3 linked regions of the Martelella mediterranea DSM 17316 genome follow. The protein of the gene in region 2 interacts with the protein of the main gene of each other region in a pairwise test. Links are inferred from orthologs where the notes say so. Each region holds a gene or a part of one and is shown on either strand. Other genes may lie near its edges.

Region 1 (2,901 bases), 1.2 Mb from region 2 along the record:
CGATCGTCTCGGGCAATGTCTCGCTCTACAACGAGACCAATGGCGAGGCGATCCTGCCGACGCCGACCATCGGTGGCGTGGGCCTCCTTGCCGACTGGCGCAAGATGGCGCGGATCGGCTCGTTTTCCGAGGGCGACCACGTGATTCTGATCGGCAATGACGGCGAGCATCTCGGCGCGTCGGCCTATATGCGCGACGTGCTCGGCCTCGTGGACGGCCCCGCGCCGGCGGTCGACCTCCATCTCGAGCGCCGCACCGGCGATTTCGTGCGATCGGCGATCAATAACGGTCAGGTCACCGCCTGCCACGATATTTCGGCGGGCGGCCTCGCGGTGGCGCTTGCGGAAATGTGCATGGACGCCGGAAAGGGCATGGAGATCAGCATCGCCCAGGCGCGTGGTTCCGCCCATGCCCTGCTCTTTGGCGAGGATCAGGCGCGCTACGTCATCACCGTGCCGGCGCAATACGGCAATTTCGTCTGCGCCTCGGCGGAAGGCAGCGCCATCGCGTTCCGCAGGCTCGGAACCGTCAAGGGCGAAGCGCTCGTGATCGACGATCTTGTTACCTTGCCCGTCGAGGAGTTGCGCACCGCCCACGAAATGTGGTTCCCTCGCTTCATGGCCGCCGCGGGCGGCGACAACCAGTCGGCATAAGATCGGCAGTCGGCACAAGATCGGCAGCCGGCATGAGAACGACATCCATCGAGGAGCATTCAAAATGGCGATGAGCGCGGGCGAAATCGAAGACATGATCAAGGCCGCCCTTCCCGACGCCAGCGTCACGATCAGGGACCTGGCCGGCGACGGCGACCATTTCGCGGCCGAAGTCGTATCGGAAAGCTTTCGGGGCAAGACAAGGGTGCAGCAGCACCAGATGGTCTACGACGCCCTGAAGGGCAATATGGGCGGCGTGCTGCACGCGCTGGCGCTGCAGACCTCCGCGCCGCAATAGTGACGCGGCAACCATTCGGCTTTCGCTCAATTCCTCGCGTGGCGGGGTTGGCGAAAGTCAATCGATCGATTATATGCTGAAAGCAAATAAACGCTACGGACCTTGAACCCGTATGTGAAAGGATTGCACATGAGTGACATTCAGACTGCCATCAAGAATGAAGTCGACAGCAACGATGTGGTGCTCTTCATGAAGGGAACCCCGCAGTTCCCGCAGTGTGGCTTCTCCGGACAGGTCGTCCAGATTCTCGATTATCTCGGCGTCGACTACAAGGGCGTCAACGTGCTGGCCGACGGCGATCTGCGCCAGGGCATCAAGGATTTTTCCAACTGGCCGACGATCCCGCAGCTTTACGTCAAGGGCGAGTTCCTCGGCGGCTGCGATATCATCCGGGAAATGTTCCAGGCCGGCGAGCTTCAGGAACATCTTACCTCCAAGGGCGTGGCCGTTCGCGCCGCCTGAGGCGATCCCGGTAGACATTGCAGTTTTTGGGGCGGTTTTCGGGCGCGTTTTTTTTTGCCGCGCCCGCCCCTGTATGAGCTCACGGAATTGACCGGGCGCCGCGGCAGCGGCGCCTTCTTTTGCTTTCAGGATTAGTTGTTGTGACAGAAACATTACAGACATCGACGGCGATTGCCCGCAAGGCGCCCGGCAAGTGGGAACTCGTCGCCATGATGGCGGGACTGATGGCGCTCAACGCGCTTGCCATCGACATCATGCTCCCCGGATTGAAAGAGATAGGCGCCAGCCTGGGCGTCACCTCCGACAATGAGCATCAGTTCATCATCACCTCCTATGTGCTCGGTTTCGGCATCGCCCAGCTTGCCTATGGCCCGATTGCCGACCGCTTCGGCCGCAAGAAGCCGCTGCTCGTCGGCCTGGTGATCTATTTCATCGGCGCGGTGCTCTGCGCCTTCGTGCCGAGCTTTACCCTGATGCTGCTGGTCCGGTTCTGTCAGGGCCTAGGAGCCGCTGCCACCCGCGTCATTTCCGTGGCGGTGGTGCGCGACCTTCATGGCGGGCGGGCCATGGCCGAGATCATGTCGCTGATCATGATGGTGTTCATGCTCATCCCGATCCTCGCGCCCTCGATCGGCCAGACGATCATGCTGTTCGGCGACTGGCATCTGGTGTTCGTGTTCCTGGCGCTTGCCGCATTCGGCAATTTTATGTGGATTACCTTCCGCCTGCCGGAAACCCAGCACCCCGAAGACGTCGTCGAGCTGACGCCCAAAGCGGTCGTCCACAGCGCCAAGACCGTGCTGACCAACCGCGTCGCCCTGTTCTATACGCTCGGCACGACCTTCATCATGGCCTGCATTTTCGGCTTCGTGAATTCGGCGCAGCAGGTCTATGTCGAAATCTACGGTCTCGGCACGCTGTTTCCTGTTGCCTTTGCCGGCATCGGCATCGTGATGGCGGCCTCGTCGCTGATCAACTCCCGCATCGTGGGCAAGATCGGCATGCGCAGGCTGTCTCATGGCGCGATGATCGGCTTCACGGTGACCAACGGCCTCTGGCTGGTGATCGACCTGATATATGCCGGTGCGATGCCGTTTTGGCTGTTCTATGCCCTGTTCATGCTGGCATGGTTCCAGTTCGGCTGGATCGGCCCCAACTTCAACGCGCTGGCCATGGAGCCGCTCGGCCATGTGGCCGGCGCCGCCTCGTCGATCCTCGGCTTCGCTAGCACCGCGTTTTCGGCGCTGCTCGGCGCGGCGATAGGCTACGCCTATAACGGCACGACCACGCCGATGATCGCCGGCTTCTTCGTCTTCGCGGCGGTCGCGCTCGGCTTCACGCTGATCGCCGAAAAGGGCAAGCTGTTCCAGCCCCACAACCCGGAAATCTGACGCAGACATCTGCAGCGGACAAAGGGCGCCCTCACGGCGCCCTTCAGTTTATTGACAAACCTGTCCCTAAACTCGGAGTCATCCTCGTGCTTGACAC
Region 2 (3,035 bases):
CATCCGCGAGGACCGGGTCTACATGATCCCGCCCGGCTATGACGACAACCGCTTCTACCCGGTCTCGGGCGCCACCCGCAACATGCTGCGCGAGCGGTTCGGCTTCAAGGGCAAGACCGTGCTGGCGCTTGGTAGGCTTGCCACCAACAAGGGCTATGATCTGCTGATCCAGGCGTTCTCGGTGATGGCCGAACGGGTTCCGGACGCCGAGCTACAGCTTGCCGTCGGTGGCGCGGACATGGACGAGCTGGAAACGAAAATCCTCAACGAACTCAAGGCGCTGGTGAAGGAACTTGATCTCGAGGACAAGGTTCATTTCTCCGGCTATGTCTCCGACGAGGACCTGCCGGATATCTATCGCGCGGCCGACATGTTCGTGCTGTCCAGCCGTTACGAGCCCTTCGGCATGACGGCGATCGAGGCGATGGCATCGGGCACGCCGACGGTGGTCACCACCAATGGCGGACTTTACCGCGCGATCAGCTTCGGGCGCCATGCACTGTTTGCCGACACGTTCGACAAATACGATCTGGGCATCATGATGATGAAGCCGTTCAAGCATCAGCGGCTCTATAATCGTCTGGCCCGCATGGGCGCGCACAAGGCCCGCAGCCTGTTCACCTGGACCGGTATCGCCCAGCAATTGATCTCGCTGGTCGAGGGTCGCCCGATGCGGCAGTCGCTGCAGGACAGCGACTGGGCCGAACCCTGGAATGACGGCGACTGAGACGATGGCGATCAGACTTTTCTCCTCCGATCTCGACGGCACGCTTGTCGGCGACAACGGCTCGACGGAACGCTTCCGCCGGGCCTTCGAGGCCGTGCCCGAAGCCGAACGCCCGCTCTTGGTCTATAACAGCGGGCGGCTCGTCGACGATATCCGCGAACTGATCGACATGGTCGGCCTGCCCGAGCCCGATTTCCTGATCGGCGGCGTCGGCACCATGGCGCATGACCACCGCAACGGCCTGCCCATCGGCGGCTTCGATGATTTCATCGGCACCGCCTTCGACGTCGAGACGGTCGAGCGGATCATGTCCAATATTCCCGACGTGATCCGCCAGCCGGAGCGCTACCAGAACGGCTACAAGTCGAGCTGGTATCTGCAAAACGCCAAGAAGGGCCGGTTGCAGGCCATCGAGGATGCGCTGACCGCAAAGGGGCTCGAGGTCAAGCTGATCTACTCGTCGAAGCGCGATCTCGACATCCTGCCGAAGAATGCCGACAAGGGCGCCTGCCTTTCATGGCTTTGCCAGAAACTCGACATCGCCCATGATGACGTCGTGGTTGCCGGCGACACAGGCAATGACAGCGCGATGTTCACCGTGCCCGACGTGCGCGGCATCATCCCGGCCAACGGCCATGACGACCTGAGGGCGCTTGCCAAGGGCAATGACCGTATCTATCAGGCCCGCGGCGAAATCGCCGACGGCGTGATCGAGGGTCTGAGGCATTTCGGGGTCGCGATTTAGCGCGACCCTCACCCCATTACCACCGCGTCGGCTCGTCGGGCGCTGCGGCCTCGATCGCCAAAGCATGAAGGCCATCGGCGAATTCCGGGCCGAGTGCCTCATTGACGGCACGATGTCGTGCGATGCGGCTCATCCCTTTGAACTTGTCGGATACGATCCTGATCCTTAAATGGGTGATCTCGGGCGCGTCCGGATCATTGTAGTGGCTGGAATGTTGCGCGCTCTCGTCTTTCAAAATCAGCCGTTCGGGATTGAACAGGGTATTCAGCCGGTCTTCGATTGCTGCGGCCATTGCCATCGTTTCACTCCTTGTCGCGCGTGGCGCGTCGGACGGAAAGGTCAAAAACCGGCTTTCGCGAACCCCGCGCCGTGGTCAACGCGTTAACAGGGCAGAAAGCCAGTAAGAAATCCCGTTGTCAATTCTTGTTGTGGCGGGCTTGGAAGGTCATAATCACGCGCCATGAATCTAGATTCCAAATATTTCGACCGCCTCCGCACCAAGCGCAAGGGCCCCGCCACGGCAAAACCAGCCGATGCGGAGACCGCTGTGCCCGAGTGCCAGTGGGACGGCTGCCACAAGCCCGGAAAGCACAAGGCCCCCGTCGGCCGCAATGCCGAGGGGCAGTTTTTCCTGTTCTGCTTCGAGCATGTGAAGGCCTACAACAAGGGCTATAATTATTTCGAGGGCCTCTCCGACAGCGAGATCGCGCGCTATCAGAAGGAAGCGCTCACCGGCCATCGCCCCACCTGGACCGTCGGCGTCAACGGCGACACCCGCAAGACGCCGCTCAACGGTTCAAGAAAAGCCGGCAATGCCGCGTCCGCCGCGCGCATGCGCGATCCGTTCGGCTTCGTCCATGACGGCAGGGATGGCCGGCCGCAGCGCCCGAAGCGCGAACGCAAGCTGAAGACGCTGGAGGCCAAGGCCTTCGATACGCTGGGCCTGACCGCCGCGGCGACGTCCGACGACATCAAGAAGCAGTACAAGCTGCTGGTCAAGAAACACCACCCCGACGCCAATGGCGGCGACCGCGGCTCGGAGGAAACTTTTCGCGCCGTGGTGCAGGCATACCAATTGTTAAAGCAGTCCGGCTTCTGCTAGGAACACTTCCATCAAGAGCAGATAAAAGACCGTTGAGCGGCTTTTTTCCCGGAAGCCGCGCTGGAGAAATGATGAGCAAGATCGATCTGGACTATTCGAACCTCCCCGACACCACCGTCTCGGTTCGTGAAACCTTCGGCCTCGATGTCGACCTGAAAGTCCCGGCCTATTCGACCGACGACCCCTATGTGCCCGACCTCGATCCCGACTACCTTTTCGATCGCGACACCACGCTCGCCATTCTCGCGGGCTTTGCCCATAACCGCCGCGTCATGGTCTCCGGCTATCACGGCACCGGTAAATCGACCCATATCGAGCAGGTCGCCGCGCGGCTGAAATGGCCGTGCGTGCGCGTCAACCTCGACAGCCATGTCAGCCGTATCGACCTCGTCGGCAAGGATGCGATCGTGGTCAAGGACGGGCTGCAGGTCACCGAGTTCAAGGACGGCATCCTGCCATGG
Region 3 (3,037 bases), 1.6 Mb from region 2 along the record:
GGTGTAGATCGCAGGCGCGTTGTTCTGCGTGAACGGCTCGAACACCGGCGCGAAGGTCTCGGGCGTGACGATGAAGGCCACGAGCAGCGCCAGAAGCGCCAGCCTTGTGAGCATTGCAAGCTTCATGAAGCCGGACCTTCCGCCCGCTGCAACAGTCTTTCGCGGGTGATGCGGCCGATGATGACGCCGTCGCGCGCCACCGGCACGGCATCGCGTCCGGTCCAGAGGATCTGCGCCAGCGCATCCCTGAGGCTCGCGGTATCGGCGATGGGCGGTCCCTCGGCGGGGCCTTCCTCCACCATTTTCGACGCCGCCGTCAGCGACAGCATGCGGAACGCCTTGTCGCCGGTGCCGAGCAGTTCATTGACGAAGTCGGAGGCCGGATGGGCAATGATTTCGGCGGGCGGCGCATATTGCAGCAGCTTGCCCTCATGCATCACGCCGATCCGGTGGCCGAGCAGGATCGCCTCGTCCATGTCGTGGGTGACCAGCACCACGGTGGTCGAGAACTGCCGCTGGATCTTGAGCAGGTCTTCCTGCGCCTTGGCGCGGATAATCGGGTCGAGCGCGCCGAAGGGCTCGTCCATCAGCAACAGCGCCGGTTCCGCGGCAAGCGCGCGGGCCACGCCAATGCGCTGCTTCTGGCCGCCGGAAAGCTCCTGCGGCATGCGGTCGCGATAAAGTTCGGGCTCGAGGTTGAAGAGGGTCAGCAGCTCGTCGACGCGGTCGTCGCGCTTCTTGCGGTCCCAGCCGAGAAGTTTCGGCACGGTGGCGATGTTTTCGGCGACCGTGCGATGCGGAAACAGGCCGTGGCCCTGGATCGCATAGCCGATGCCGCGCCTGAGCTCATAGGCCGGCAGGTCGCGGTTGTCGCGCCCGTCGATGCGGATCGTGCCGGAGGTGGGCTCCACGAGCCGGTTGATCATCCGCATCAGCGTGGTCTTGCCGGAGCCGGAGGTCCCAACGATGGCCGCGAGTTCGCCGCGCTCCACGGTGAGCGAGACATTGTCCACGGCCCGCGCCTTGCCATAGACCTTGGTGATGCCATCGATCTCGATCATGGGCGACGAACCTTTTTCTTCTGGCTGATTTCAACGAGTGCATCGAGAATGATGGCTGCGGCAAAAGCCATGCCGACGACCGGCAGCGCGCCGAGCAGCACGAGGTCGGTCGCGGTCTGGCCGATGCCCTGGAATACGAAGGTGCCGAATCCGCCGCCGCCGATCAGCCCGGCGATCACGGCGAGCCCGATATTCTGCACCAGCACGATGCGGATGCCGGTGAGGATCACCGGGAAGGCGAGCGGCAGCTCGATCTGGAACAGCAATTGCGGGCCGGTCATGCCCATGCCGCGCGCGGCGTCGCGAGCATCGCGCGGCACGCTGTCGAGGCCGGCGACCGTGTTGGAGACCACCGGCAGCAGCGAATAGGCAAACAGCGCCACGATCGCCGGCGCAAAGCCGATCCCGGCGATCCCGATTTCGGCGGCCCCCGGCACGGTGCGGCCGATCCAGGCCAGCGGCGCGATCAGGAGGCCGAACAGCGCGATCGAGGGAATGGTCTGCAATACATTCAGGGCGTTCAGAATGCTGGCGCGCACGGGCGGCGTTCGAAAGCACAATATGCCGATGGGAATGCCGATAACCGTCGCCGCCGCGAGCGATCCGAAGGCGAGCGCCACGTGAATGCGGCCCTCGCGCCAGAAGGCGTCGGCGCGGTTTTCATATTCCTTGATGATCGAAAGTTCGTTCCATGCCCCCGACCAAAGCAACGCCCCGATCGCGGCAATCGCGGCGAGGAGAAAGATGATTCTGGCAAGCGGCGAAAGCTGTTTGCGCACGATCGCATCGGCCATCGCGATCGAAAACGCGAACAGCATGATCCAGAACCCGCCGCCCGGCGAAACGCGGGCATAGGGATTGTCGTCCGGCATCAGGTAGTAGCCGGCGCGTCCGACCATCAGCGCCAGCACCGCAATCGCGGCCACCGCCGCGGCCAGCCGGAGGTTCACCGGGGTTTTTAGCAGGATGACGGCAACCACGGCCATCAGAAAGGCGATCAGCGCGATCGCCTGCGCCAGCGGCATCGCCGCCCAGAGCATGACGCCCTCGGCGGAAACGATGCGGTTTGCCCGCGACAGCGCGAAAGGCTGGGCGAACAGGCCGATAAGCGCGATCGCGGCCACGATGACGCCAAGCTTGTCGAGCCTTCTGGCAGCGCTCGTCTCTGTCTCGGTGATGGCTGACATGTTCTGCCTTTTGGCTGTCGGTCGTGTTACCCCGAAGCGGGCAATCTTGCTCCAAACAATCTCTCCCCTTGAGGGAGAGATGCCCCGACAGGGGCAGAGAGGGGTGAACCCTCTTTGCGAATTCGGAGCTTGCGGCTTATGCCCTGTACCCCTCTCTGTCGCTTTCGCGACATCTCCCCCTCAAGGGGGGAGATTATTGAGGGGCTTTGCGGTTAGGTTGAAACTCCGACCTTACTTCACGAACCCGTTCAGCGTCAGGAACTCCTTGGCGACGGCATCGGCCGGTTCGCCGCCGACCTGGACGCGGCCGTTGAGGTCCTGCAGGGTCTCAAGGTCGAGCGCCTCGAAGACCGGCTTCAGGATTTCGGCGATCTGCGGATATTCCTCAAGACGCGCCTCGCGGATGATCGGGGTCGGCAGGTAGACCGGCTGCACGCCCTTGTCGTCATCCATTACCTTCAGGCCGGACGGCGCGATGCCGCCATCGGTGCCGTAGACCATGGCGGCATTGGCGCCGGAGGTCTGCTTGGCGGCCGCCGCGATGGTTGCCGCCGTGTCGCCGCCCGAAAGGGTGATCAGCTGGTCGGATTCGAGGTGGAAGCCGTAGGCTTTTTCGAAGGCCGGTAGCGCCGACGGCGAGGTCACGAATTCCGAGGAGGCCGCGAGCTTGATGTCGCCGCCGTCGGCGATATATTTGCCGAGTTCGGAGAGATCGGTCAGATTGTTGTCGTCAGCGATTTCCTTGCGGATCGCGATCGCCCAGGTGTTGTTGGCGTTGGCCGGCGTCAG

The links.
Region 1: the proteins of Mame_RS11235 (region 2) and grxD interact in binary tests that used the Escherichia coli proteins (3 or more experiments, as listed by UniProt). The link is inferred for Martelella mediterranea DSM 17316 from one-to-one orthologs.
Region 3: the proteins of Mame_RS11235 (region 2) and Mame_RS03650 interact in binary tests that used the Escherichia coli proteins (3 or more experiments, as listed by UniProt). The link is inferred for Martelella mediterranea DSM 17316 from one-to-one orthologs.

What each region holds. Positions count from the first base shown.
Region 1 is NZ_CP020330.1:3,607,944-3,610,844, forward strand. What follows is about bases 1-2,746. They hold grxD (Grx4 family monothiol glutaredoxin), read left to right. Parts: upstream 1-1,080; coding sequence 1,081-1,413; downstream 1,414-2,746. Other genes in these bases: purL (phosphoribosylformylglycinamidine synthase subunit PurL), read left to right, coding at 1-653; Mame_RS16750 (BolA/IbaG family iron-sulfur metabolism protein), read left to right, coding at 718-951; Mame_RS16760 (multidrug effflux MFS transporter), read left to right, coding at 1,554-2,746. Also shown: more of Mame_RS16760, read left to right, coding at 2,747-2,804. UniProt on the Escherichia coli protein: Monothiol glutaredoxin involved in the biogenesis of iron-sulfur clusters.
Region 2 is NZ_CP020330.1:2,400,976-2,404,010, reverse strand. Bases 130-3,009 are described here. They hold Mame_RS11235 (BolA family protein), read right to left. Parts: upstream 1,771-3,009; coding sequence 1,489-1,770; downstream 130-1,488. Other genes in these bases: cobS (cobaltochelatase subunit CobS), read left to right, coding at 2,646-3,009; Mame_RS11230 (J domain-containing protein), read left to right, coding at 1,933-2,574; Mame_RS11240 (HAD-IIB family hydrolase), read left to right, coding at 732-1,472; Mame_RS11245 (glycosyltransferase), read left to right, coding at 130-727. In the rest of the region: more of Mame_RS11245, read left to right, coding at 1-129; more of cobS, read left to right, coding at 3,010-3,035. UniProt on the Escherichia coli protein: Transcriptional regulator that plays an important role in general stress response. Has many effects on cell morphology, cell growth and cell division. Acts by regulating the transcription of many genes, including dacA (PBP-5), dacC (PBP-6), ampC and mreB.
Region 3 is NZ_CP020330.1:803,380-806,416, reverse strand. The notes cover bases 154-3,035. They hold Mame_RS03650 (ABC transporter permease), read right to left. Parts: upstream 2,249-3,035; coding sequence 1,058-2,248; downstream 154-1,057. Other genes in these bases: osmF (glycine betaine ABC transporter substrate-binding protein OsmF), read right to left, coding at 2,480-3,035; Mame_RS03655 (ABC transporter ATP-binding protein), read right to left, coding at 154-1,061. In the rest of the region: Mame_RS03660 (ABC transporter permease), read right to left, coding at 1-114; more of Mame_RS03655, read right to left, coding at 123-153; more of osmF, read right to left, coding at 3,036-3,037.